One region of the Cellulomonas sp. P2_F12 genome, then DNA from elsewhere that is predicted to be linked to it. Evidence: riboswitches for the same ligand, from Rfam matches in the RefSeq annotation. Region 1 holds a riboswitch; the other holds the start of a gene.
What was found. A riboswitch is a leader RNA that binds a small molecule or an ion and turns the genes downstream of it on or off. The one in region 1 is predicted to bind S-adenosylmethionine.
Positions count from the first base shown of each region.

Region 1 (14,041 bases):
CGGTGTCGGAGATCGCGAAGCTCATCCCGACGGTCACGGCGACGTACGCGAAGTCGGTGTACCGCGGCGCCTGCTTCATGTGGAAGTCGATGCCGCCGGCGCCGTCGGTCAGGTACATCCGCGCGTACCGCAGCGCGAACACCGTGTGGATGGCGGCCCACGACGCCAGCACGCTGGCCAGCACCGCGATCGTGGGCAGCAGCTGGCCGATGTTCTTGTCCACCAGCACGACGACGACGCCGACCAGGGTGACGAGCGCCGCGAAGAGGACGACGGCGTGAGCGCCCCACCGGGTCGGCTCCTCGCGCGTCGCGTGAGACGCCGTCTCGTCGGGGTCCATCGGGGCGACCGCCGCCCACGTCCAGACGACGAAGACGGCCGCGACGGTCGCCCACCCGGCCAGCACCGCCGCGACCACGGACGTCCAGCCGACGATGATGCCGACGAGGACGCCGGCCAGCGCACCGACGATCAGCCTGACCAGCGACGACGACGCCTTCATGGCGCCAGTGTTCCGCGCGAGGTCCCCCAGGTCGGGGAGGTGTCAGCCCGCGAGTGTGTCGAGCGCCTGCGTGAGGTCGTCGATGAGGTCCGCGGGGTCCTCGAGGCCCACCGACAGCCGCACGGTCGACTCGGCGATGCCGACCGCCGCGCGACCCTCGGGGCCGAGCTTGCGGTGCGTCGTCGTCGCCGGGTGCGTGACCATCGACTTGGCGTCGCCGAGGTTGTTCGAGATGTCCACGATCCGCAGGGCGTCGAGCACGCCGAACGTGACCTTCTTGGCGACGTCGGGCTGCGCGCCGTCCGGCACCGCGAGGTTGAACGTCACGACGGTGCCGCCGCCGGACTGCTGGGCGAGTGCGAGCTCGTGCTGCGGGTGCGACGGCAGGTACGGGTAGCGGACCAGCGACACGCCCGGCTGCTGCTCGAGCCACGTGGCCACCTGCAGGGCCGACGCCGTCTGGTGCCGCACGCGCAGCGACAGCGTCTCGAGGCCCTTGAGCAGCACCCACGCGTTGAACGCCGACAGCGACGGCCCGGTGTTCCGGATGAGCGTCTGCACCGGACCGTGGATGTACTCGTCCGTGCCCAGGATCGCGCCGCCGAGCACGCGCCCCTGCCCGTCGATGTGCTTGGTCGCCGAGTACACGATCACGTCCGCGCCCAGCTCGAGCGGCCGGGACAGCACGGGTGTCGCGAAGACGTTGTCGACGATGACGGTCGCGCCGGCGGCGTGCGCGAGCCTGCTCACCGCCGCGATGTCGACCAGGTCCTGCATGGGGTTGGACGGCGTCTCGAAGAACACGACGTCCGCCGGCGTCGAGAGCGCCTCCTCCCACTGCGCGAGCTCGTGCCCGTCGACGTAGTCGGTGCGCACGCCCCACTTGGCCAGGATCTCCTCGAAGATCACGACCGTGGACCCGAACAGCGCCCGCGCGGACACGATTCGCGACCCCGACTGCACGATCGCGGCGAGGGACGTGAAGACGGCGGACATGCCGGACGCGGTGGCGTAGGCGGCCTCGGCGCCCTCGAGCAGGCGCAGGCGCTCCTCGAACGTGGACACGGTCGGGTTGCCGTAGCGCGAGTAGAGGAAGCGGTCGGCCTCGCCGGCGAACGCGGCCTCGGCCTCGGCGGCGGCGTCGTAGACGTAGCCCTGCGTGAGGAACAGCGCCTCGGAGGTCTCCTGGAACTGCGAGCGGACCAGCCCGCCGCGGACGGCGAGGGTGTCGGGCCGCAGGTCGGAGCGCGGTGTGCGGCGGTCGTCCCAGTCGGCGGGGCCGGGGACGCGCCGGGGGCTCACGCCTGCCGCCACGGCAGGCCGGCGGCGCGCCAGCCGGAGTGGCCGCGGTGGCCGTCCGGGCCGACGTCGCCCTCGAAGCCCTCGAGCACGTTGTACGCCGGGCCGAGACCCGCCGCGGTGGCGGCCTGCGCGGCGGCGATCGAGCGGACCCCGGATCGGCACAGGAACACGACGGGACGCCCCGCCGCGACGCCGGCGTCGGCCAGCTGCTTGAGGAACTGCGGGTTCGGCCGTCCCGACGGGTACGACACCCACTCGACCAGCGCCGCGCGCCCGTCGATCGGCGCGGAGTCGGGGATGCCGACATAGCGCCACTCGGCGTCGGTGCGGACGTCGACGAGCACGGCGGTCTCGTCGGAGGTCAGGAGGTCCCAGGCCTGCTGGGGGGTCAGGTCGCCGGCGTAGCTCATGCAGTTCCTCGTCTCATCGGTCCTGGCGGTAGCACCCTCGGCCGGGCACAAGGTGCCCGCGGGTTGCTGCGGCGTCGTCGAGCCAGATCTCTCGGCCGCTCTGGATGGTGCCGGTGATGCTACGCGCGGCGGTACCGTCGCTCCAACTGGTGGACAAGGCGTCCCGACATCCGAGACGAACCCCGAGGTGCGTTGACAGGCGCCCGGGCCTGCCGGGACCCTCGTTGCAGGTCATGAGCGCCAGCGACAAGCCCCGGCTCGCTGGCCGGCAACCCTCCTCCGCGGTGGGGTGCCCCGGGTGACGACCTGGCCGCGTCCCGTCCGGGACTCGGCAAGCGCGGGGTTCCACCTCCCAGGGGTCCCCCGGATCGTGTCGGAGGACCACCATGACTGCCATCGCCGAGCGCCTCTCGTGTGCCTCCGTCGACGACGTGAGCGCCCTGCTCCCCGTCGTCGGCGGCACCACCACCGTGCCGCTCGTGGACGGGTCCCAGCGGGTCTACGCGAACCTGGACTACGCCGCGAGCGCCCCCGCGCTGGAGTCGGTCGCAGCCCGGGTGACCGAGGTGCTCCCGCTCTACGCCTCCGTGCACCGCGGCGCCGGGTACCTCTCCCAGGTGTCCACCGCGCTGTACGAGTCCGCGCGTCAGACCATCGCGCGGTTCGTCGAGGCCCGTCCCGACGACGTCGCGATCATCACGCGCAACACCACGGACTCGCTCAACCTGCTGGCCGGTGTGGTGCCGGAGGGCGGCCGGGTCCTCGTGCTGGACGTCGAGCACCACGCCAACCTGCTCCCGTGGGTGCAGTCGACGGGGCGTCACGGCAACCGCACGACGATCCTGCCGATCAAGGACACGGTCGCCGCGACCCTCGATGCGCTGCGCGACGAGCTGGCCCGCCAGCCGTACGCGCTGGTCACCATCACGGGCGCGTCCAACGTGACGGGGGAGGCGCTGCCGATCGAGGAGGTCGTCGCGCTCGCCCACGCCGAGGGTGCGCGCGTGGCCGTCGACGGCGCCCAGCTGGTGCCGCACCGCGGCTTCTCGCTGGCGGCGACCGACGCCGACTACATCGCGTTCTCGGGGCACAAGACGTACGCACCGTTCGGCGCGGGGGCCCTCGTCGGCCGCCGCGACTGGCTCGACACAGGCACGCCGTACCTCGCAGGGGGAGGTGCGGTGCGCGACGTGCGGGCCGATCGGACGGTCTGGCAGCCGGCACCGGCGCGGCACGAGGCGGGCTCGCCCAACGTGCTCGGCGCGATCGCGCTGGCGGAGGCGTGCGACCAGCTGGCGGCACTCCCCGCCGGCGCCCTCGCCGCGCACGAGGAGGCTCTGCGGGCCCGCCTCGTCGAGGGGCTGTCCGGCATCGACGGCGTCGAGATCGCGCGCATCTGGCCCGACTCCGCGCCGCCGGTCGGCGTGATCACGTTCACGGTCCCGGACCACGACCCGGGCCTGGTGGCCGCGTACCTCGCCGCCGAGCACGGCATCGGCGTCCGCGACGGCCGGTTCTGCGCCCACCCGCTCCTCGCGCACCTCGGTGCGTCCGGCGGGGCCATCCGGGCGTCGGTGGGCGTGGGCACGACGAGCGAGGCGGTCGACCGCCTGGTCGTGGCGCTGACCCAGTACCTGGCCGACGGCCCGGCCGTCCGCTACGAGGTGGTCGACGGCTGCTGGGCGGTCGTCGACGACACCCGCCCGCTCCTCGCGGTCCACGGCCTGGACCACCTGGCGGCGACGGCGGCGGCAGCCTGCGGCCCGGCCCTGGACGACTGAGCACGCTCGCCGCACCCGCGATCCCCGCAGTCCGGCAGCAGATCCGCCAGCCCGAGTACGTCACTTCGCCCCCGAGAACGTCACAGTGAACTGCCGTTCTCGCGGCGACATGACGTTCTCGGCCGGACGCCGGACGCGTGACGTCGCCCATGATGGCTCCGTGAGCGAGCCCCAGCAGCCACCCGTCGTCCCTCGCGTCGGCGTGCTCGGCGTGCTCGCGTTCCTGTGCGAGCTCGTCATGGTCGCTCTGCTGGCGGTGTCCGGGTGGCGCCTCGGGACCGCCACGGCGGCGTCGGTCGCGCTCGCGGTCGGGCTTCCCCTCGTCGCGATCGCGATCTGGGCCCGCTGGATGGCTCCGGCCTCCGGTCACCGGCTCCGGCGCGGGCCGCGGGTCGCGGCGCAGACCGGACTGTTCGTCGCGGTCGGCACCGTCTGCATCGTCGCGGGTCTGACGGCCTGGGGCGTGGCCTTTGCCCTCGTCGCGTCGGCAGTGTTCGCCCTCGCGAGGGACGCCGACCCGGCACGGCGACCCTGACCGGGCCTAGACGCCACGGCCTCGACCGGCCCGATAGCAGCGCGAGGTCGTGAGTTCGCCACGAAGTCGTGAGTTGCAACTCACGACTTCATCGCAAACTCACGACCTCACGACCACGAGGTGCATCCGGCCGACGGGTACCGGGCGAAGAGGACACAGGGCGCCCACCGGTGCCCGCGCGGTGCGGCGCAGGGGCGTCGGCCGCGACCCTCGTCCGTAGGAGCCCACCATGAGGATCCGTCGCACGCTGTCCGTCCTGCTCGTCGCCGGGGTCGTCGCCGGCGGGGGGCTGGCCCTCGCGCCGGCCGCCACCGCCGCCGCCCCGCCGACGGGCACGGCGAGCCTCGCCGCCCTGCTCGCCTCGGACGGGGACACGTTCGACCACAGCTGGCGGGACTTCGACATCCTCGACCAGGCCGTCGGCGCGGTGCTGGCCGCGAAGCCGTCGAGCCCGGTCGCGGTCCTCGCGGACGGCACGGTCCCGCTGACGGCGTTCCTGCCGACGGACCGCGCGTTCCAGTACCTGGCCAAGGACCTGACGCACCGGTGGTACTTCACCGAGGAGCAGGTGTTCACGGCGCTCGCCGGCGCCGTCGGCATCGACGCCCTCGAGCAGGTGCTGCTCTACCACGTGGTCCCGGGCGCGACGATCGACTCCGGCACCGCGCTGGCCAGCGACAACGCGGTCCTGACCACCGCGCAGGGCGGCACGTTCACGGTCGACGTCATCTCGAAGCGCTTCGGCATCGTGCAGCTGCGCGACCAGGACCGCAACGACCTCAACCCGTTCCTCATCCCCGGCAGGCTGGACCTCAACGCCGGCAACGTGCAGATCGCGCACGCGATCACGTTCGTCCTGCGCCCCGCGGACCTCTGAGCCGATCCTCAGGCGAGCGGGCGGACCGTGCCCGTCAGGTGCGGTCTGCCCGAGCGGGCGTCCCAGCCGGCGAACGTGAACCCGTCGGACCGTGACCCTGCGACCCGCACGGTCACGGTCCCGGGCAGGAGCACGGGCTTCACGAACTCGACCGACCAGTCGAACGCGTCCCCCCGGCCGGCGCCGACGTCGGCCAGCGCCCGGGAGGCCGTGTACATCCCGTGCGCGATGGCCCGGGGGAACCCGAGGGCCTTCGCGGACAGGGCCGACAGGTGGATCGGGTTGCGGTCGCCGGACACCGCCGCGTACCGCCGGCCGACGTCGCCGGAGAGCGTCCAGCGGCCGGTCGGGGTCGGCGGGACGAAGGGTGTCGGCTCGTCGGCAGGCGACGCGGCGGCCTCGGCGAGGGACACCCCGCGTGCCAGGTAGGTGGACACCCCGCGCCAGGCGAGCGTGCCGTCGACGGAGACCTCGGTGACCAGGTCCACCTGCGTGCCGGAGCGGTGCGGGCGCAGGTCGGCGGCGGACGCGCGGACGTCGAGCGCGTCGGACAGCGAGAGGGGCCGCAGCTGCGTGACCCGGTTGGCCAGGTGCACCAGCCCGACGAGCGACAGCGGGAAGTCGGACCGGGCCATGAGGGCGGTCGCCACGGGGAACGCGAGCACGTGCACGAAGCCGGCGGGGAGCTGGTCCGAGGCCGACTCGCCCAGCAGGTGCTGGTAGTCGGTCAGGTGCGACGACGAGGCCCGGACTCCCCTGACCGCGTAGTCCACGGAGGGGAGCGCCGACGGCGCGGACCGGACCTTGTGCGCCACGGCGAGCCCGGCGCCGCGCGCGTACAGCCGGCCGAGCCCGGGAACCTCGGGCAGGACGACCGTCGTCGTCACTGGCCCACCATGTTCTGCCCGCACACGCGCAGCACGCGGCCCGTGATCCCGCCGGCGGCGGGGGAGGCCAGGAACGCGACGGTCTCGGCGACGTCGACGGGCTGCCCGCCCTGCTGCAGCGAGTTGAGCCGACGGGCCACCTGCCGAGTGACGGCGGGGATCCGCGCGGTCATCTCGGTCTCGATGAAACCCGGGGCGACGGCGTTGGCGGTGCCGCCGAAGGCCGCGAGCAGCGGCGCGGTCGCGCGGACCATGCCGATGACGCCGCCCTTGGACGCCGCGTAGTTGGTCTGCCCACGGTTGCCGGCGATGCCCGACGTCGACGCCAGCGACACGATGCGCGGGGCGTCCGTGAAGTCGCCGGACGTCAGCAGCGCCTCGTTGATCCGCAGCTGCGACGCGATGTTCACCGCGAGCACCGGGTCCCACGTGTCCGCGGACATGTTGGCCAGCAGCTTGTCGCGCGTGATGCCGGCGTTGTGCACCACGATGTCGAGCCGCCCGTGCCGCTGCAGCGCGTGCTCGAGGATGCGCGCACCGGCGTCGTCGGCCGTGACGTCGAGCTGCAGGGCGGTCCCGCGCACCCGGTTGGCGACGGCGACGAGCTGCTCCCCGGCGGTGGGCACGTCGACGGCCACGACCGTCGCCCCGTCGCGGGCGAGGGTGTCGGCGATCGAGGCGCCGATGCCGCGGGCCGCGCCCGTGACCACCGCGACGCGACCCGCCAGCGGCTTCTCCCAGTCCTGCGGCAGCGCGCCGGCCGACGAGTCCACGGCCAGCAGCTGCCCGTCGACGAACGCGGACCTCGTCGACAGGAAGAACCGCAGCGCGCCGAGCACGGACACGGCGGTGACGGCCACGTCGTCGGCCAGCACGACGCCGTTCCCCGTCGAGCCGCCGCGCAGCTCCTTGGCCAGCGACCGCAGGAACCCGTCGACCCCCTGGCGCGCGGCGGCGACCGCGGGAGCGTCGTCGGGTCCCGCGGCACGCGAGACGGTGACCACGCGCGCGCCGCGCGGGAGCGACTTGAGCAGCGCACCGACGGCCAGCACCGGCTCGGCCAGCTGGTCGGGGTGCGTGAGCTCGGTGAGCGCCAGGACGACTGCGCAGTAGCGCGTGCCGGGCGTCGCGTCGCGGTGCACGTCGAGGTCCCAGTCGGCGGCGAGCACCCGCGACAGGGCGTCGGCCTCGCCGCCGCGGCCCAGGAGCAGAACGGCGCCGGCGACCAGCGGCTGACCCGGCTCGTAGCGGCGCAGGGGAGCCGGCTGGGGGAGGCCGAGCTGCTTGGCCAGCTTCTTGGTGAACCCGCTGTTGACCAGGTTGAGGTAGGTGTCGGTCATGGTCAGGCCGCCTCGAGGATCGCGGTCAGGCCCAGCCCGCCGGCTGCGCAGACGGACACGAGCGCGCGCACCGGGGCGTCGGACCCGGACGCCGCCTTGCGACGGTGCAGCTCCTTGCTCACGGTCGCGATGATCCGCCCGCCGGTCGCGGCGAACGGGTGCCCCGCGGCCAGCGACGAGCCGTGCACGTTGAGCTTGGCGCGGTCGACGGTGCCGAACGCCCCGTCGAGCCCGAGCCGGGTGCGCCCGAACTCCGCCGACTCCCAGGCCGCCAGCGTGGTCAGCACGGTGGCCGCGAAGGCCTCGTGGATCTCGACGAGGTCGAAGTCCTCGAGGGTCAGGCCGTTGCGGGCGAGGAGGCGCGGCACGGCGAACGCGGGGGCCATGAGCAGCCCGTCGTCGCCGTGCACGAAGTCGACCGCGCCGGCCTCGGCGTCGACCAGCGACGCGAGCGGCACGAGGTCGTGCGCGGCGGCCCAGTCGGCGGACCCGAGCAGCACCACGGAGGCGCCGTCGGACAGCGGCGTGGAGTTGCCCGCCGTCATGGTCGGGGGCGTGTCCAGCGTGAGCCCGAAGGCGGGCTTGAGCTTCGCCAGCTTCTCCAGCGAGGAGTCGGCGCGCAGGTTGGCGTCGCGCGTCAGCCCGCGGAACGGGGTGACCAGGTCGTCGAAGAACCCGTCGTCGTAGGCGGCGGCGAGCCGCTGGTGGCTGGCCAGCGCGACCTCGTCCTGCGCGGCCTGCGTGATGCCCCACTGCGCCGTCGTGAGCGCCTGGTGCTCGCCCATCGACAGGTGCGTGCGCGGCTCGGACGTGCTGGGGGCGGACGGTGCGAGGTCCTTGGGGCGGATCTGGGCGAGCGCTGCCAGCTTCTGCTTCGTGCTGCGGGCGCGGGAGAGGTCGAGCAGCGCGCGACGCAGGCGGTTGCTCACGGCGATCGGGGCGTCCGACGTGGAGTCGACGCCGCCGGCGATCGCGGACTCGAGCTGGCCCAGCCGGATCTTGTTGCTCAGCGACACGATGGTCTCGAGCCCGGTCGCGCAGGCCTGCTGCACGTCGTACGCGGGCGTCTCGGCCGAGAGCGCGGACCCGAGGACCGACTCGCGCGTGAGGTTGAAGTCCTTGCTGTGCTTGAGCACGGCGCCCGCGGCGACCTCGCCGATGCGCTCGCCCTGCAGCCCGAAGCGGGCGACGAGACCGTCGATCGCGGCGGTCAGCATGTCCTGGTTGCTCGCACGGACGTACGGGCCGCCGGCGCGGGCGAAGGGGATCCGGTTGCCGCCCAGCACGTAGGCGGGCCTCACGGTCGGGGTGGGGGTGCGACGGGCCATGGGGGCGCGTTCCTCTCGCAGTCGGCACTGAGCGCAGGGAAGTCGAGCGAGTGCGCTCGTGGTGTCCGAAACCCACAGTACCTGATACCTTCGGTCTCGTGAGCCCTGTCACACCGGGCCCGTCGAAGGCGACGGCCCTCACCCTGTTGACCACCGAGGCCGGTCGTGCGCGACCGGCCCTTCCCGTGCCCCCCACCAACCGGCGACCGCCCGAGGACGCGTTCGCGGCCGACGGCCGGTCCACCCGGTGGGCCGACCACCGCGAGGCCCGTCGCGCCGAGCTGGTGCGCATCGCGCGCCGCACCGTGCACCACAAAGGCCCCGACGTGTCGATGGAGGAGATCGCGGCCGCCGCGGGCACCTCCAAGTCGATTGTCTACCGCTACTTCGCCGACAAGACGGGCCTGCAGATCGCCGTCGCCGAGGCCGTCGTGCTGCAGATCCAGGGGGCGCTCGAGGGCGTCCTGCGGATCGCGCCGACCCCGCGCGACGGCCTGCGGGCGATGGTCGCGGTCTACCTCGAGATGATCGAGTCGTCGCCCAACGTCTACGCGTTCGTGACCCGCAACGGCTCGGTCGAGTCCGGCGGCCCGCTGGGGCACTTCCTCGACTCGGTCACCGCGCTGGTCGCCGCGCCGTTCGCGCGGGGGCTGACCGAGGAGCACGCCGACGGCCGGCGAACGGCCCGGCGCCCCGAGGGCGGCGAGGCGGCGGACACCGACGCGCTGGCCGCCCGCGTCGCCCTGGCCGAGTCCTGGGCCGCCGGCGCCGTCGGCTTCGTCCGCGGTTCGGGCGAGTGGTGGCTGGCCCACCGCGACGACCCGGCCAGCGCGGACCGCGAAGAGATCACCGCCCAGGTCGCCGCCTGGCTCTGGGCCGGACCCGTCGGGCTGCTCGCCCGTGACCGTCACCGCACCACCCCTGACCACACGATCGCCCCGGAGGACTCTCGATGACCACCACCGCCCCCCGCCCCACGGTCGAGGCGCCCGACTCCGGCGACCCGCGCCTCGACGCCGACGTCACCAACATCGACATCGAGCACCTGCACCAGGTGCTCCTGGGGCACTACCCGGAGCTGCGCCTGGCGGCCCGCACGCTGATGCGTGACGAGCGTTTCCACCGCATCGAGGGCCAGTCGCTGGCCGACCACCGCGAGCGGGTCATCGGCCAGCTGCGGCTGCTGGCGGCCGAGGGCGACGTGCACCGCTCGTTCCCCGAGCGGTTCGGCGGCGCCGAGGACCACGGCGGCTTCCTGGCCCGGTTCGAGGAGCTCACGCACGCCGACCCGTCGCTGCAGATCAAGTCGGGCGTGCAGTGGGGCCTGTTCGCGTCGGCGATCTACCACCTGGGCACCGAGCGCAACCACGACCAGTTCCTCGCGGACGCCCTCTCGGTCAAGGTGCCGGGCGCCTTCGCGATGACGGAGACGGGCCACGGCTCGGACGTCGCGGCCATCGGCACCACGGCCACGTACGACCCCGCCACGCAGGAGTTCGTCGTCCACACGCCGTTCCGCGCGGCCTGGAAGGACTACCTCGGCAACGCCGGCCAGCACGGCACGGCCGCGACGGTGTTCGCCCGGCTGGTCACCGAGGGCGTGGACCACGGCGTGCACGCGTTCTACGTCCCGATCCGCGACGCGGACACGATGGAGTTCCTGCCGGGCGTCGGCGGCGAGGACGACGGGCTCAAGGGCGGCCTCAACGGCATCGACAACGGCCGGCTCTGGTTCGACCACGTGCGGGTCCCGCGCACCAACCTGCTCAACCGGTACGGCGACGTGGCCGAGGACGGCACCTACTCGTCGCCGATCGCCAGCCCCGGCCGCCGGTTCTTCACGATGCTGGGCACGCTGGTGCAGGGCCGCGTCTCGCTGGACGGCGCCGCGGTCACGGCCGCCCGCGTGGGCCTCACCATCGCGATCACGTACGGCAACCAGCGCCGGCAGTTCAACGCCGCGTCGCCGACGGACGAGGTCGTCATCCTCGACTATGCCGAGCACCAGCGCCGCCTGCTCCCGCTGCTCGCGGAGACGTACGCCGCCGGGTTCGCGCACGAGGACCTGCTCGCCGCGTTCGACGACGTGTTCTCGGGCCGCAACGACACCCCCGAGACCCGCGAGGACCTCGAGACGCTCGCCGCCGCGCTCAAGCCGGCGTCGACGTGGCACGCCCTGAACACCCTGCAGGTCGCCCGCGAGGCCTGCGGCGGCGCGGGCTTCCTGGCCGAGAACCGGCTCACCGGGCTGCGCGCCGACATGGACGTCTACGCGACGTTCGAGGGCGACAACACGGTCCTGCTGCAGCTCGTCGGCAAGCGCCTGCTCGCCGACTACGCGAAGGGCTTCAAGCACCTCGACGCGACCAAGGTCGCCCGGATGGTGGCCGAGCGCGCGTCCGACGCCGCCCGGTACCGCACGCCGCTGCACCGGGCCGTGCAGACGATCGCCGATGTGGGCGACCCCCGACGCTCGGCGGGTCAGCTGCGCGAGACGTCGACCCAGCGCGAGCTGCTGGTGGACCGGGTCGAGACGATGGTGGCCGAGGTCGCCCAGGCCCTGCGCCCAGCCCAGAAGGCCGACGCGGCGACGGCTGCGGCGCTGTTCAACGCCCACCAGCACGAGCTGATCGCGGCCGCGCGTGCGCACGCCGAGCTGGTCCAGTGGGAGTCGTTCACGGCGGCCCTCGAGCGCGTGACCGACCCGGGCACGAAGCAGATCCTCACGTGGGTGCGTGACCTGTTCGGGCTGACGGTGGTCGAGCGGAACCTCACCTGGTACCTGCTCAACGGCCGGCTCTCGGCAGGTCGCGCCCGCACAGTCACGTCGTACATCGACCGCCTGCTGGCCCGGCTGCGCCCGCACGCGCAGAGCCTGGTCGACGCGTTCGGCTACGAGCAGGCGCACCTGCGCGCGCCGATCGCGTCAGGTGCCGAGCAGGAGCGGCAGGACGAGGCCCGCGCCTACTACCGGGCGCAGCGTGCGTCCGGCGAGGCTCCCCGCCCGGAGAAGCACACGCGCTGACGCGCCCCGAGCCCCACCTCTACGGCGCGCGATGCGCCGGGAGGTGGGGCTCGGTCGTCGCGGCGGCGGACGGGTTGGTGCGGAGCAGCACCGCGAGTGCGGCGAGCGCGACGAGCCAGCCGTACAGCAGGCCCCACAGCGCGTTGGTCGGCAGGGTCGCGGCGAGCACGTTGAGCACGACGCCGAGCGACCAGTCGTCGCCCGTGCCGACGACGTAGCCCAGGGCGGTCACGACGGGGCCGACGGAGGCGGCGAGCACCGACCCGAGCCACACGGCCAGCACGAAGGGCGTCCGCGCCGAGGCCACGTCGACGGACCGCGCCGCCACCCGCGCGACGACGCCGGCGACGACGCCGACCGTCACGGTGGCCACCACGAACGCCACGACCGGCGCGGCACCCGGGGCGTCGAGGTAGTCGGTCGAGGTGTTGGACAGCAGGATCGACAGGGGCCGGGTCTGGGCCGCGCCCCGGTGCAGCAGGCCGGTGAACGCCCAGCCGAGTCCCGCGACGAAGCCGGCTGTCAGGGCCGCGTCACCTGCGCGGACGCCCGCGGGCGAGGGCAGGGTGACGCCGGCCCGACGCAGGACCGCCACGGCGACCAGGCCCACCGACCACCCGTAGAGCACCCCCCAGTACGGGCCGCCCCACAGGGCCGAGGGCAGGTCGTACCCGACGACTGGCCAGCCGCTGCCCTGCACGAGCAGCCCGGCGACCAGTTGGCCGAGCACGCTGCCGGCCACCGCGGCGAACCAGCAGGCGAGCACGGCGGTCGGCCTACCGGCGCCGCCGGTGCGCAGCGCGACGAGGGTCACCAGCCCGGTCACGGCGCCGACGACGAGCGCGCCGACCAGGCCGGCGAGCACCAGCGGCGGCACGGTGCTGTGCACGAGGGAGCCGCCCGTCGTCGGCACCAGGAGCTCGACCAGCGCGCCCGAGCTCCAGGTCGACCCGGCCAAGGAGGCGCGGACGGCACCACTGAGCAGCCACCCGATCGCGGCGACCAGGGCCGCCGCACCGGATGCGCGGTTCGTCGGGTTCCGGCGCATGCGCGCGACCGTAGCAGCGGCCGGGCCCGGGCCGCTCACTCCGGGTTGCAGCGGTCCTTGATCATCTCGAGCGAGTCCACCACCGGCCGCCACGGCTCGAGGTTCCAGGTCTCCTTGTCGGGTGCGCCGAGCTCGTGGCACTCGAGCTGCGCCTGCATGCCGGGGGTGTCGGCGTCCGGGGCGTGGCTCACCACCTGCGCCCACAACCCCTCCTGCGCGGCCAGGCTGCCGACGCGCGCCCACCCGCTCGGGGAGACCGCCAGCGACCGACCGCCCTCGGCCTGGCCCCAGACTGCGCTGTCCACGGCGACGGACGTGAACCAGGCCCCGGTCGGACTGGTGGTGTCGTCGGCGGACGTCAGCCGGACGACCTCGGGGCCCACCTGCACCAGCCGGGCGCCCCACGGTTCGATGGTCAGCCCGGCCACGAAGGTGCCGCTGCCGTCGCGGACCACGCCCGAGCCGTCCGGCAGCGCCGTGACGGTCATGCCCTCGGGCGCCGCGAGCCGGGCGTCGCCACCGGGGACGGCGAGGTGGGTCGAGCCGTCGGGGTCGGGGGTCACCACCATGGCGGGCGTGGCGACGGTCATGGTCACCGTCCCCGAGGTCAGGGGGGCGCCGGTCGCGCGCACCACCACCGGGTCGTCCGGGTTCGTGGCGACGGTCGGTGCCGGGGTCGCGACCGGGCTCGCGGGTGCGGGCGGCTCGGCGTGGCCCGGGGTGCAGGCCGCGAGCGCGAGGACGAGGAGAGTCGTCGCCAGAGCCCCCCGTGCAGTCACCCTCGGAAACGTACCGGTCCGACGCGCAGCCAGACACACTCCGATGGGGTGACGATCGACGCATCGGCGGACGGGTTGCTCCGCGCGACCACGACTCCCGGGGTCAGCCGCTCCAGCGGCCACGGTCGCGACGACGCGTTGAGCACCACGACGGCGTCGCCGCGACGGGCGACGAGCACCCCGCGCGGGGCGTCCTGCCAGCGGAGGTCCTCCGACTCCCACAGGTC
Region 1 is NZ_JBFUEV010000008.1:83,006-97,046, reverse strand. Features, by position in the region: gene AC1DWH_RS16085 (DUF1345 domain-containing protein) at 1-502, opposite strand, end outside; gene AC1DWH_RS16080 (O-succinylhomoserine sulfhydrylase) at 545-1,741, opposite strand; gene AC1DWH_RS16075 (rhodanese-like domain-containing protein) at 1,801-2,214, opposite strand; SAM riboswitch class I at 2,225-2,325, opposite strand; SAM riboswitch class IV at 2,444-2,558, shown strand; gene AC1DWH_RS16070 (aminotransferase class V-fold PLP-dependent enzyme) at 2,601-3,995, shown strand; gene AC1DWH_RS16065 (YrdB family protein) at 4,156-4,530, shown strand; gene AC1DWH_RS16060 (fasciclin domain-containing protein) at 4,760-5,407, shown strand; gene AC1DWH_RS16055 (MaoC family dehydratase) at 5,416-6,294, opposite strand; gene AC1DWH_RS16050 (3-oxoacyl-ACP reductase) at 6,291-7,634, opposite strand; gene AC1DWH_RS16045 (acetyl-CoA C-acetyltransferase) at 7,637-8,962, opposite strand; gene AC1DWH_RS16040 (TetR/AcrR family transcriptional regulator) at 9,061-9,918, shown strand; gene AC1DWH_RS16035 (acyl-CoA dehydrogenase family protein) at 9,915-11,987, shown strand; gene AC1DWH_RS16030 (hypothetical protein) at 12,007-13,035, opposite strand; gene AC1DWH_RS16025 (DUF2599 domain-containing protein) at 13,071-13,814, opposite strand; gene AC1DWH_RS16020 (alpha-amylase family glycosyl hydrolase) at 13,811-14,041, opposite strand, start outside.

Region 2 (14,041 bases), on a different contig from region 1:
GGACCCGGGCGCCGGTCGTCGGCGAGCGTGCCTAGACCACCCGGACGACGAACGAGAGGCCGCCGACCACCACGCCGGCGTCGTCGAGCTGGACGACGTCGAACGCGTGCAGCCGCCCGACCTCCTCGTCGGCGGCGACGGCGAAGGTCACCGCGGCGTGCCGCGACTTGGTCCCCTCGAACCGGGCACCCACCTCACGCAGCTCGGGGACGGCCTCGGGCTTGACGGCGATCCCCAGCGGTCGGCGGATGTCGTCGACGAGCGGCCGGGTCTCGCGCGTGCTCAGCACCCGGACGCCCAGCTCGGCGAGAGGTTGCGTCGCCGGCAGGCCGCCCGCGCAGCCACCCATCTTCGTGAGCGCCCTGGCGTCCATGTCGAACGTCGTCTCGAGGGCCCGGACCGTGGCGGCCGCCTGGCCCTCGGCCGGAGCGCCGATGAGGAACCGGAACGTCATCGACTTGCCCTGCGCGACCTCCAGCACCTGGATGTTGCGCTGGGCCACGTGCCGGTCGCCGACCACGTCGAAGATCGACGGGTTGACGTAGGTGTCGAGCGGGAGCGTCAACGCGACCCGGGCCACGATGCAGCGGTGCCCGCTGTCGGTCGCCTGCGGCGTCCACGGCAGCAGCACGTCCGTGGTCGAGTAGCCGTTGACGGTGACGAACGCGCCGCCGATCAGGAACGCCGTGGCCGGCGTGATGACGGTCGACGGGTCCGCGACGAACGCCTCGACGTAGGCGTCGACCGCGGGGATGCCGCCGCCGTTGGTCACGGTGACCTTCACCTGGTTCTGCTGCAGCGGGACGGCCTCGCCACCGACCGCGCCGCCCGGCTTGACGATCCAGATGTCCGGGCTGACCCAGAAGGGCAGTGCGGCGGGCAGCGGCTCGGTGCCGTCGTCGGCCGGGTTGGTGCGGATGTAGAGCCGCGTGATCGCGTCGAACGGCTTGTCGTTGTCGTGGTCGTCAGGCATCTCGTCAGTCCCCCTGAGGTGGTGCGCGTCTACGGGATGTAGCTGGTGTCGACCGGGTTCACCACGTCGATGTCCGGCTGCTTCGGCTCCCATGCCTTCCAGCCGTAGCCGCGGTCCGCATCGAGGTTGAAGTTGGGCAGGTCGTCGATGTGGCCGGAGAGCAGGCGGGCGGTGAACGCCGGGATGCTGCCGAACTGGAACCCGGAGACGGTCGCCTGGTCGGTCGTGTCGGTGAACGCCGAGCCCGGCCCGTACGGGTCCTTCGCCGTGTAGAGGTCCTCGATCTGCGACCCGTACGGGTGGAAGCCCGTCAGGACGACGTCGGGGTTGGCCCCGAAGAACGGCTCGGGCGCCGGTTCCGACGCGGGGAGCTCCGGCGGGGTGCCCGGGTACACCAGGTGGTGCTCCATCGGGCCGAACATCCCGTGGGACTCCTGCTTCAGCGGGTAGGAGGAGTGGGCGGACGGGCTCGGGCCGCCGGTCAGGTGCGCCGAGGCGGTGTTGATGAACGCCGTGCCCCACGGGGTGCGGGAGAAGTCGCCCGGCTCCGGGGAGAGGTAGCCGCCGAGGACGAGGGCGAACCGGCCCTCGTCGTAGATCTGCCAGACGCCCTTCTGGATCTGGTAGAGCAGCCACTTGACCAGGCCGAGCGCCTCGGTGACGGGCAGCAGGAAGATGTCGGCGATGTGGTTGAGGGTCCAGTCGACCGTGTAGGCGATCGAGTCGGCGACCCACTTCAGGAAGGCCAGCACCGCCGCGAAGATGTCGAGGACGCTGAAGCCGCCGCCCCCGCCGCCGGCGCTGGGCGGGCTGGGGAAGCCGCTGACGTAGTCGGTGAAGAGGGCCGCGGTGCTCGAGCCGGGAGGCGGCACGGGCGTGGGCTTCTTGGCGTTGCCGATGGACGTCGCGCGCTCGAACCACATCAGCCAGAGCCGGTACGTGGTGTCGTAGTCGGTCGCCGTCAGCTTGGGCGGGACCGGCCGGCCCGGCGCGGCGTCGTACGTCAGGTCGACGGCCTTGACCAGCATGTCCGCGAGCTTGGAGGGCAGCATCCCGCCGGGGAACTCGCACAGGCGCGAGTAGTAGCTGCCCGAGATCGCGTCCGCGACGTAGGTGTCCTTGGACGTCAGGTTGAGGCAGCGCTTGGTCCGGCGGCTGTCGGGGTAGCCCTTGCGGGCGTACGCGTCGATCCAGTTCTCCACCAGGTGGTGGCGGTGCCAGTGCGACCGGTAGGGGCCGCCGACGATCGAGTTGACGAAGGGGTGGCCCGCGACGTCGGCGCCGATGTGGCTGCCGTAGCCGACCGCGTAGCGCATGAGGTCGTCGTCGCCCTGGGCGAGCTTCCACATGGTCGACGCGAAGGTGCCCGTGCGGCGGTAGTGCCACGTGTCGAACCAGTACCACTCGTCCTCCGGCTTGCCCTGCTGGAGCTTGGGGTAGAACCCATAGAACAGGTCCACGTTCTTGGTGACGATCGCCGCCAGCTGCGTCTGCAGCGCGCTCGTGATCAGGGCGGACGTGTCGCCGACCTGGGTGAGCAGGCCCTGGAACAGCGCCTGGTCGACGGCCGTGACGGCGTCGTCGATCGCGTCCTCGACCGGCTCGACCACGGACTCGTAGAAGTCGATGAACGGCTTCAGCGCGTCGAAGACGCCGAACAGGAAGTTCGCGAACTCGTCGAGCGGGGTCCCGTACTCCTTGAGCGAGAAGACGAGGAAGTCAGGCCCCTGGGCGCCGAAGTTGGCGTACGGGCTGCACGGTTGCTTGTCGAGGAGATCGGCGAGCTCGATGCCTCGCGCTCCCCCGAGCTCGCGCAGATAGCCCGGGACCTTCTGGATGTTCTGGAGATGGACGATCGGACCTGGCATGGCAGCAGCCCCCCGCTGACCGGGCCCGCTCCGTCGCGGGCTCCCGATGGTGTCCGATGCCGGTCACTGACCTCGTCGGCAGTCGAACCTGTGTCTCTATTGCCCCATATGTCCGAATCGGGAACAAGAGAGGCGCGGGGTGAACATCACTCGAACGGGTGACTTCAGGCGGGGTTGACCCGGCGCATCTCGGCCGCCAGCGCGGCGTGCAGGTCGAACGGCCGGCGCTCCAGCTCGGCCGCCACCGTGGCGACGACCTCGGGCGGCTTGTTCTGGCTCAGCTTCTCGAGCATGCGGAAGCTCCGGACGTGCAGGCGCAGGCCGACGGTGCCCCGGGCCATCGCCCGGGCCGGTCCGTCGTAGGACGGGAGGAGGCGCGCGCCCTCGCCGGTCCCCTCGAAGTGCTCGACCAGCCGGCTGAGCACGGCGAAGTTCTCGTCGGCGGACAGCACCTCGGGCCGGCAGGTGAGGTGGGCGGTCACGTGGTTCCACGTCGGGGCGAACTGGCCCTCGGGGTACCACCGGGTCGAGATGTAGGCGTGGGGGCCCTGCACGATGACGAGCACGTCCGAGCCGTCGAGGCGGTGGTTCAGCTCGTCGGGGCGGCCGAGGTGGGTGACCAGGGACATCGAGTCGTCCGTGGTCTCCTCCCAGAGCATCGGGTAGTGGCTGGCGACCAGGCCGCCGTCGGTCGAGGACACCAGCGTGGCCCACGGGTAGCCCTCGACCAGCGCCCGGAGCGCGCGGGGGTCGTCGGTGGCGAACTTGGGGTTCTGGAGCACGTGGCGATGATGCCACCCGGCGATCAGCGGGCGCTGAGGCGCTCCTGGGGCTCCGTGCCCGTGGTCGACCCGGAGACGTCGCGGCGCAGGTAGTTCCACGCGAGGAACGCGCACACCAGCCCGTTGAGGCACCCCATGAGCACGTCGGTGGGGCTGTGCATCCCGCGGTAGAGCCGGGAGGTGCCCACGGAGATCGGGACCAGCAGGCACAGCACGGTCACGACGCCGCGCAGGACCGGGTTGCCGATGCGCTGGGCCACCATCGCGAGGGTGACGTAGAAGGCGGTCGAGGCGCCGGTGTGGCCGCTCGGGTACGCGGACGTGGGCGGGGAGTCGTCGAGGTGCTCGACGTCCGGGCGCTCGCGGCCCACCACCAGCGCGGCGGTCATGAAGACGGCCGCCTGCACGGCGATCGCCTGCGCCGGGACGATGGCCAGCCACCACTGCTTCGTGCGCCACCAGAACAGCGCCGTGAACAGCACGCACGCGCCGATGATGAACTCGGTCGTGCCGATCCCCGAGAGGATCGCGGTGAGCGAGTTGAGCGCCGGCGTCCGGATCGACACGAACCACCGGTTCACCGCGGTCTCGCTCGGCAGGCTGTTCAGCGGGCCGGTGATCAGGAACCCGATGCCGACGACGACGACCCACAGCCCGACCGCCGGCAGCAGCACGCGCACCGCGAAGTCCCGCAGGGCCTCCTTGCGCGTGGGCGCGGACGTGTCGAGCTCGTACCGGTGCAGGAAGGTGTGCATCAGATCTCCGGATCGGGAGCCGTCGCGGACCAGCCGCTGTAGCCCAGGTAGGACGCGCCCGCGAGGGCCGTCCCGAGCGCGAACCCTGCGACGACGTCGGAGGGGTAGTGCACGCCGAGCAGGACTCGGTCGAGGCCGGTGAGCAGGACGGTCGTCGCGGCGACGACGGGGACGACGACCCGCCCGCGCCGCCCGAGCAGCGGCCAGACCAGGAGGGTCAGCGTGAGGGCCACCGCGGCGATGTTCGTCGCGTGCCCGGACGGGAAGCTCGAGCCGGGCGCATGCTCCAGGGCGTCGTCGACCACTGGCCGCGCCCGCTGCACCAGCCCCTTGGCACCCAGCTGCACGGCCCACGCGGCCATGATCGTGAGGAACGCCCACAGCGCCCGGGTGGTCAGGCCGTGGCGCCGCCAGACCCACAGGCAGACCAGCGTCGCCGCGAGGTTGACCCACTTCGCCTGGAAGGCCTGCTGCCAGAGCACGAGCGCCTGCTCGAGCGCGGGGTGCGCACGCGTGAAGTCCGTCGCCCCCTGGATCGCCTGTCGGTCGAGGCGCAGGACGTCGTCCACCTGGGCGCGCACGACGTACGCGAGCACGGCGACCGGCACGGTCAGCGCGACCCCGAACACCGCAGCGCGGAGCAGGGCTCGGCGGCGGAGCGGGAGCGGACGCATCCCCGGAGGCTAGGTGCAGGACCGCCGGCTCGCGCGTCGAACGAGTCAGCCGACGGTGGTCACGACCGTGCCGGCAGGCGCCTGCCACAGGAGGTCGAGCACGTCGTCGGCGACCCGCACGCAGCCGTTCGAGACCTCACCCCGACCGCTCAGCGTGGTCGTGTGGATGGCCGTCGTCGACGTCCCCGACTTCTTGTCGTAGTCGTCCATGACCTCGCTCTGCGACGACAGCAGGAGCACGCGCGGCGTGGTGGTGCCGGGTTCCAGCCAGTGCGTCCCCACGATGAAGGCCGGCACGTGCGGAGTCGGCTTGGTGGGGCTGCCGGTGGCCTTGACCGGCATGACGTGCGTCGTGGTCCCGTCGTCGACGGTGATGGTCTGCGCGGCGGTGTCCACCCGGACCGACCAGCTGGTGCCAGCCGTCTCGGTGTCGGCGGAGTCGATCCAGGCGCTGCGGTCGTTGACCTGCGTGACGTCCTGGCTGGGCAGCGCGCCGCGGGTGGCGAGCATGACGCGGAGCCAGCGTCCGCGCTGGTCGATCACGGGCAGGGTGGTGCGGACCTGCAGCGTCAGGGCGGGGACGACGCCGACGGCCGCGCCGCCGGGTGCGACGCGGGCGGCCGTGTCCCGGACGATGACGGCGGTCTGCCAGCGGCCGAGCGACGGGTCGTCGCTCGCGCGCTGCGTGAGCCCGTCCGTGCTGGGCAGTCCGGCGACGACGTGCACGGGGTCGGTGACGGGAAGCGCGGCGAGATCGGCGGCCGGCGCGGCGGCGACGGCCGGCGCGGCCACCTTCGAGACGGTGATCGGGGCGGCGACCTTCACGACGGGCGCCGGGTGCGCCTCGACCGCGCTGGGGTCGCCCGCGCACGCCCCGACCAGGAGGAGCACCGACGTCGCGAGCAGGGTCGCGACCTTCGTGCGTGCCACGCGTCCCCACCCCCGTCCCGATGTCGTGAGAGGTCATCGTGCGCCTGCCGCGCGCGATCCGGCAAAGCGATCGGCTGTCGGACACCTGATCTCACGATGTGGTCGGGTGTTTGACGCTCCCGCGGTCCCTGTCTAAATTCCCTACCAATAAGGTCAAGATTTCCAGTGCGAAGCCCCGGCTAGCTGGATGGCAACCCTCCGCATGGCGGGGTGCCCCGGGTGAGGACCTGGTCACGGCAGTGCACCGCCGCCGTCGACAACATGCGAGCCCCGGCAACCGCCGGGACGAGAGGACAGACCATGAACGCGACCGGGGTCTCCACCCGTTCGATGCTGACGCGTTCCTGTCCGGCCCTCTGTCGCCGCTGACCGGCTGACCCACCCTCCGCACGCCCCGCGACCGGGGCGCGCGACGCGCACCCCGAAGCGCTCGACGCTCGGTGAGGCGCGCCCTGAACCAGCACCAGAACGGAACACCCATGTCTCGCCACGCCCATCTCGGCATCGATCTCAGCGACACCGGCGCCCACGCCGCCGCGTGGCGCGACCACGGTTCGCAGGGGCAACGGCTGTTCGACGCCGCCCGCCTGCTCGAGCTGGTGGCCGTCGCCCAGCGGGGAGCCCTCGACTTCGTGGTCTTCGACGACGACTTCGCCCTGCACCCGAGCCGCAACACGACCCTGCAGGGCCGGCTCGACGCCGCGCTCGTCGCCGCCCGGCTGGCGCCCCGCACCGCCGGCATCGGCCTGGTCTCGACCGTCGGCACCACGCACACCGCACCGGCGCACGTGGCCAAGGCCATCGCCACGATCGACCACGCGAGCCACGGCCGCGCGGCGTGGCAGGTCGGCTGGGACACCCGGATCGACGAGGTGCCGACCGCCGGGCCGCGCTCGTCGACCGTCGAGTCCTCCGCCGTCGCGGCAGCGGCCGACGCGGCCGCGGTGGTCGGTCGGCACTGGGACCGCTGGGACGAGACGGCGCCGGACCGGCCCCGGTTCGTCGCGCACGACGGCGTGCACTTCGCCTCGAAGCCCTCGACGGCCGCGCCCCGCCCGCCGCAAGGTCGTCCGCCGGTCGTGGTGCGGCTCGGCAGCCACGCCGCCCTCGACCTGGCGGGTCGGCACGCCGACGTCGTGCGGGTGCGGGCGACCGGGCCCGACGAGGCCGCGGAGGCCCGGCTCCGGGTGCTCGCGGCCGTCGCCGCCGCCGGCCGGGACCCCCGCGACGTCCGCGTGCTGGTCGACACCCACCTCGTCATCGGCCCGGACCGGGCGAGCGCGCAGGCCCGGCACGAGATGCTCGCGGAGCTCGAGGGCGTCGACACCGGCACCCTCTCGTTCGTCGGCACCACCGCGGGCTTCGCCGAGCTGGTCTCCACCTGGGTGGACGACGAGATCGCCGACGGGTTCGTCGTGCGGCCGTCGTCGGTGCACACCGACCTGCCCGCCCTGGTCGACGGCGTCGTGCCTCTGCTGCGCGCGTCCGGTCGGTTCCGCGCGGGCTACCCCGGCAGCACGCTGCGCGACACGCTCGGCCTGCCGCTGTCCACCACGAGCTACGCCGCGACGGCCTGACATGACGACGACCACCACGCTGACCGTCCGCTCGTTCGGCCTGCTCGACGAGGAGGTCCGGCCGCTGCTGGACGAGCTCGCGCACGAGTACTCGTCGCGCTACGGCGACCACTTCGGCGTCGACGCCCTGCGCCAGGAGCTCGAGCGCTACCCGGCCCACCAGTTCGCGGCCCCCGACGGGGACCTGATCCTGCTGCTCGACGACGGCGTGGCCGTGGCCGGCGGGGCCTTCCGGCTGCGCGCCGAGCCCGAGCTGGGGGACGCCGCGCGGCTGACCCGGCCCGGGACGCGCGACGCGGACGGGCTGCCCACCGTGCGGACCGCCGAGTACAAGCGGATCTGGACCAGCACGGCGCACCGCCGGCAGGGGCTCTCGCGCCGGGTGCTCGCCGAGCTGGAGACCCGCGCCGTCGCGGCCGGGTACCAGCGGCTCTACCTGACCACCGGGCCGCGGCAGCCCGAAGCCGCCGCGCTCTACCTGGCGACCGGCTTCACGCCCCTGTTCGACACGGCCGCGGACCCGGAGGAGATCGGGCCGCTGGCGTTCGAGAAGTGGCTCTGTACGGACGCGCCCCCGTCCCGTCCGTCCCTCACCACCCCGGAGTGACCGTGTCCACCGCCTTCCTGCACCAGGACGAGTCCCTCGTCCTGTCCCCGCCGCCCGTCCGCCCGCCGGCCGACGAGCCCCGCGTGTACGCCGCCCGCCACCCCGGCCGTTGGATCGCCACGGCCGTGGTCGCGGTGCTGCTCGCGATGGTCGTGAGCTCGCTGCTGACCAACCCCCGCTGGGAGTGGTCCGTCGTCTGGCAGTACCTCACCTGGCCGTCCGTGCTCGACGGGCTGTGGGGCACCCTGCGGCTGACCGCCGCCTCGGCCGTCGTCGGCTTCGGGCTGGGCGCCGTGCTCGCGCTCATGCGGCTTTCCCGCTCGCCGCTGCTGCGGTCGGTGTCGTGGGCCTACATCTGGGTGTTCAGGTCCGTGCCGCTGATCTTGCAGCTGCTGCTCTGGTACAACCTCGCGTACCTGTACCCGACCCTCACGCTCGGGGTGCCGTTCGGTCCCTCGTTCGTCGGCTTCGACACCCTCGACGTCATCGACAAGTTCGGCGCCGCGGTGCTCGGGCTCGGGCTGTCCCAGGCGGCGTACGCGGCCGAGATCGTCCGCGGCGGAATCCTCGGCGTCGACCAGGGTCAGCACGAGGCGGCCGCCGCGCTCGGGCTCCCGCGGTCGCGTCAGCAGCGCCGGATCATCCTGCCGCAGGCCATGCGGACTATCGTGCCTACGGCCGTGAACGAGATCATCGGCCTGGTCAAGGGCACGTCCGTGGTCTATGTGCTGGCGTACGGCGAGCTGTTCTACATCGTCGGGGTCATCTACGGCCGCAACCAGCGGGTGGTCCCGCTGCTCATCGTCGCGGGCATCTGGTATCTCGTCGTCACCACCGTGATCACCGTCATCCAGTACTACGTGGAGCGGCACTACGCGAAGGGTGCGCTGCGGCAGCTGCCGCCGACGCCCCTGCAGCGGGCGCGTTGGGGCGTGGGGATCGGGTGGTCGCGTGTGAGCGGACGACCGCTGCCGGGCGACCTCCCACCCGGCTACGGGCGATCTCGTGGCGTCCTGGTCCGGACCACCACCGCCGCGCCGGACGGGGCCCTCTGATGGCCGCCGGACTGGTCGAGGTGCGGGGCGTGCACAAGGCCTACGGCACGCTCGAGGTGCTCGACGGCGTGGACCTCACGGTCCAGCCGGGCGAGGTCACCGTCATCCTCGGGCCGTCGGGGTCGGGCAAGTCGACCCTGCTGCGGGCCATCAATCACCTCGAGAAGGTCGACCGCGGATCCATCTCCGTGGACGGCGACCTCATCGGCTACCGGCGCCGGTCCGACGGCGCGCTGCAGGAGCTCAAGGAGAAGGACGTCCTGGCGCAGCGGACCCGTATCGGGTTCGTGTTCCAGAACTTCAACCTGTTCCCGCACCTCACCGCGCTCGAGAACGTCGTGGAGGCGCCCATCTCGGCGCAGAAGCGGCCGCGGGCCGAGGTCGAGGCCGAGGCGCGCGAGCTGCTCGCCCGGGTCGGGCTGTCCGACAAGGCCGACGCCTACCCCCGGCAGCTGTCCGGCGGGCAGCAGCAGCGCGTGGCGATCGCCCGGGCGCTCGCGGTCAAGCCGGCGGTCGTGCTCTTCGACGAGCCCACCTCCGCGCTCGACCCCGAGCTGGTCGGCGAGGTGCTCGACGTCATCCGGGACCTCGCGGCGACGGGCACGACGCTCATCGTCGTCACGCACGAGATCGGGTTCGCCCGCGAGGTGGCCACGAGCGTCGTCTTCATCGACGGCGGCCAGATCCTCGAGCAGGGCACGCCCGCGCAGGTGCTCGACAACCCGCAGCACCCCCGCACCCGCGCCTTCCTCGACAAGGTGCTCTGACCCCCCAGTTCTTCGTCGCCCGCACCCCGCGGACGGCGTGACGAGCGCGCCCCGTCGCGCTCCCGACCGAGAGAGAGACCTCCCGTGACTACGACCTTCCGACGTGCTGTGAGCGCACTGGCCTTCGTGCCCCTGCTGGCGCTCGCCGCGTGCGCCGGATCGGCCTCCGCCGAGACCGACGGTGCGGCGACCCCCGAGGCCACCGCCGCCGGTCTGACCATCAGCACGAGTCCCGACCAGGACCGGATCCACACGACGAAGTCCGAGGACGCCATCGCGCTGCTGCCGGCGGACGTCAAGGAGTCAGGTGTCCTCAAGGTCGCCACGACGGCCGGTGCCGCGCCACCGCTGGGCTTCCTCGCCGACGACGAGAAGACGCCGATCGGCAACGAGACCGACATCGCCAGCCTCGTCGCCGACGCCCTCGGGCTCAAGCTCGAGCTCGAGCAGAAGGCGTGGGCCGACTGGCCGCTCGCCCTGCAGTCGGGCGACGTCAACGCCGTGATCTCGAACGTGACGGTGACCGAGGAGCGCAAGGAGCTCTACGACTTCTCGTCGTACCGCAACGACCAGCTCGGCTGGCTGACCAGCGCCTCCAGCAAGGTCAAGGAGATCACGGAGCCCAAGGACATCGCGGGCCTCACGGTCGGCGTCGGCTCCGGCACCAACCAGGAGAAGATCCTGCTGGCCTGGAACCAGGAGAACATCGACAAGGGCCTGGAGCCGATCAAGGGCGGCGAGCCGGAGTACTACGAGAACTACTCGGACGTGCTGCTGGCCGTGCAGTCCGGCAGGGTCGACGCCTACGTCGGCCCGAACGCGAGCCTCGCCTACAGCGCGGCGACCGCGCCCGACCAGTTCAAGGTCGTCGGCACCCTCAACGGCGGCTGGCCACTGACGGCGCAGATCGCCGTGGCCACGCTCAAGGGCTCCGAGCTCGCTCCGGCCGTGACGGCCGCGCTCCAGCACGCGTTCGACGACGGCACCTACGCCCAGGTGCTCGCGCGCTGGGGCCTGTCCGCCGAGGCCATCGAGAAGCCCGAGACCAACCCGCCGGGTCTGCCCAAGACGAGCTGACCCCTCAGACCGGATGCTGTGCTTCTCGCACGGGCGTCCGCGGTGGCCGGTCGGGGTCGGGGGACGCCCGGCCGGCCACCAGTTTTTCGTCCCCCATCTCTGGAGGTACCTGTGCAGGTCGTCGACCACCTCGTCGTCGGAGGCGGCGTGATGGGCTCCGCCGCCGCGTGGCAGCTCGCGCGGCGCGGCCGTGACGTCGTGCTCCTCGAGCGGTTCGAGCCAGGGCACGTGCGCGGCGCCTCCCACGGTGCCTCGCGGATCTACCGGCAGACCTACGACCGGCCCGAGTACCTCGACCTCGCGGCAGAGGCGCTCGAGCTGTGGCAGTCGTTCGACGGGGTGCTCACCCTCACCGGCGGCGTGAGCCACGGCGAGCCGGCGCCCGGCGTGGTCGACGCCTTCGTCGCCCGCGGCGTCCCGCACGAGATTCTCCCGCCCGAGGCCGCGCACGAGCGCTGGCCGGGGCTGCGGTTCGAGGGGCCCGTGCTGCACGAGACCCGGACCGCCGGCCGCATCCACGCCGACCGCGCGGTCGCCGCGTTCCAGTCCGCCGCCGCCGCGCTCAGTGCCGACGTGCGGCACGGCGTTCAGGCCCTGTCCGTGACCGCCGGTGCCGACGGCGTGCTCGTCGAGACCTCCGTCGGTCCGTTCCGCGCTCGCAGCGTCGTCCTGGCCGTCGGCGCGTGGACCTCGACGTTGCTCGGGGCCGGGGCGCCGCCGCTGGTCGTCACGCAGGAGCAGCCCGCGCACTTCTCGCTGCGCACCGGGACGCCCGACGACTGGCCGAGCTTCACGCACCGCCCGCTCGGGGACCACCCGTGGCCCAGCGGCACCTACGGCCTGGGCACGCCCGGGGAGGGGATCAAGGTCGGGTTCCACGCCGTCGGCCCCGTGACCGACCCCGACCGGCGCACGTTCACCGCCGAGCCCGCGCAGCTCGCTCTGTTGCAGGAGTACGCGGCGCAGTGGCTGCCCGGCGTCGACGCCTCTGTCCCCGCGCCGATCTCGTGCACCTACACGACGACCCCCGACCACGACTTCGTCCTCGACCGCCGCGGGCCGCTGGTGGTCGCCGCGGGCTTCTCCGGCCACGGCTTCAAGTTCGCCCCCGCGATCGGGCGGGTCCTGGCCGACCTCGCCGGGGAGTCCGCCGACGACCCCGTCTCTGCGTCGCACCCCGCCTTCCACCTGTCCCGACCCGCCCTGCAGGAGATCCGATGACCCGCCGTGCCGTGCCCCTGTCCGTGCTCGACCTCGCGCCCGTCCCGGAGGGGAGCAGCGGCGCCGATGCCCTGCGGACGGCCGTCGAGCGCGCGCAGCTGGTCGAGCGGCTCGGGTACCGCCGGGTGTGGTACGCCGAGCACCACCTGGCGCCGGGCGTCGCGTCGTCCACGCCCGGCGTGCTCGCCGCCCTGACCGCGAGCGCCACCTCGACCATCCGCGTCGGGTCCGCCGCCGTGCTGCTCGGTTCCACCAGCCCCGTCGTTGCCGCCGAGCAGTTCGGGACCGTCGCCGCCCTGCACCCCGGGCGCGTGGACCTCGGGCTCGGCCGGGCGTCGTTCCCGCCGCCGAGCAAGTCCGCTGCGCCCGACGCGTCCGCCCCGACCGCCGGGCGGGTCCCGTCGACGGCGACCGAGGCCCGCGTGGTCGACGGCCTGCTCGTGCCCGCGGCGCCGCCCTTCACCTTCGCCGACCCCGACCTGCGCTCGCGGTTCCTCGCCCACCTCGACTTCCTCAGCGCGTCCCGGACGCCGGCGCCGTTCCGGGACGAGCTGTCCAGGGTCCTCGCGCTGCAGGCCGGGACCGCCCGGGCCGGCGAGCGCGGTGTCACCAGCCCCGCCGTGGAGGGCTCGGACATCGCCCTGTGGGTGCTCGCGTCGAGCGCGGGGGAGAGCGCGCGCGTGGCCGGCGAGCTGGGCCTGCCGCTGGCCGCGAACTACCACGTGAGCCCGGCGACCGTCCTGGAGACGGTCGCGGCGTACCGGGACGCCTTCGTCCCCGGGGTGCTGGACGAGCCGTACGTCGTCGTGTCGGCCGACGTGCTCGTCGCGGAGACGTCGTCCCGGGCGGCCGAGCTGGCCGACCCGTTCGCGGAGTGGGTGCTCTCGATCCGCAGCGGCGCGAGCGCGATCCAGTACCCACGGCCGGGCACGACGACGCCGTGGGAGCTGCGCGACGACGCCGAGCGTGCGCTGCTGCGGGACCGGGTCGACACGCGGCTCGTCGGCGACCCGGAGTCGGTGGCCCGCGGTCTGGACGCCCTGGTGCGCGCGACCGGCGCCGACGAGCTGCTGATCACCACGATCACGCACGACCCGGCGGACACGGCCCGCTCGTACGAGCTGCTCGCCCGCGCGTGGGGCCTCGCCGACGACGAGCTGGTCGGCGCAGGCACGGCCGCGACGACCCGCTAGCCCGCGCGGTCGCGCCCTCGCGCTGGCCCCACCGCCGCCGCGCCCTCCCGCCGCGCCCTCTCGCCGGCCCCGCCGCCGCCGCGCCCTCCGGCCGGCCCCACAACGTCCGCACTCGATGGGCCTCCGACCCCCACGAGTGCGGACGTTGTGCATGCAGGCAGCGGGACGTCCGCGCTCAGTCGGGTTCCGACCCGCACAAGCGCGGACGTTGTGGATTCACACGGCGGACGTCCGCGCTTACACGGGTTCTGACCCGCACAAGCGCGGACGTTGCGGGGGGTGCACGCGGCGGAAGGCCCCCGGCGTCGAGATGCCGGGGGCCTTCTGCGACGGACGGGTCAGACGGCCGTGTGGTCGCCGATCCGGTGGTAGGTGCGGTCGTGGTAGACGAGCGGGAGGGCGTCGTCGTCGACGGAGTGCGCGAGGGCGCGGACCGACACCAGGTACGAGCCGCCGACCGGCACCCGCTGCACGACCCGGCCGCGCAGCCAGGACACGGCCTCGTCGATCACCGGCTCGCCGGTCTCCAGCGGCGTCCAGCCGCCGGCCGCGAACCGGTCGA
Region 2 is NZ_JBFUEV010000012.1:6,859-20,899, forward strand. Features, by position in the region: gene AC1DWH_RS18895 (hypothetical protein) at 32-973, opposite strand; gene AC1DWH_RS18900 (zinc dependent phospholipase C family protein) at 1,003-2,841, opposite strand; gene AC1DWH_RS18905 (FMN-binding negative transcriptional regulator) at 3,006-3,623, opposite strand; gene AC1DWH_RS18910 (phosphatase PAP2 family protein) at 3,647-4,378, opposite strand; gene AC1DWH_RS18915 (phosphatase PAP2 family protein) at 4,378-5,052, opposite strand; gene AC1DWH_RS18920 (L,D-transpeptidase) at 5,098-5,982, opposite strand; SAM riboswitch class IV at 6,134-6,251, shown strand; gene AC1DWH_RS18925 (LLM class flavin-dependent oxidoreductase) at 6,462-7,559, shown strand; gene AC1DWH_RS18930 (GNAT family N-acetyltransferase) at 7,561-8,166, shown strand; gene AC1DWH_RS18935 (amino acid ABC transporter permease) at 8,169-9,221, shown strand; gene AC1DWH_RS18940 (amino acid ABC transporter ATP-binding protein) at 9,221-9,988, shown strand; gene AC1DWH_RS18945 (ABC transporter substrate-binding protein) at 10,097-11,065, shown strand; gene AC1DWH_RS18950 (FAD-dependent oxidoreductase) at 11,177-12,286, shown strand; gene AC1DWH_RS18955 (LLM class flavin-dependent oxidoreductase) at 12,283-13,479, shown strand; gene AC1DWH_RS18960 (flavin reductase family protein) at 13,818-14,041, opposite strand, start outside.
Region 2: linked by a shared signal. The riboswitch ahead of AC1DWH_RS18925 (LLM class flavin-dependent oxidoreductase) and the one ahead of AC1DWH_RS16075 (rhodanese-like domain-containing protein) in region 1 are both predicted to bind S-adenosylmethionine.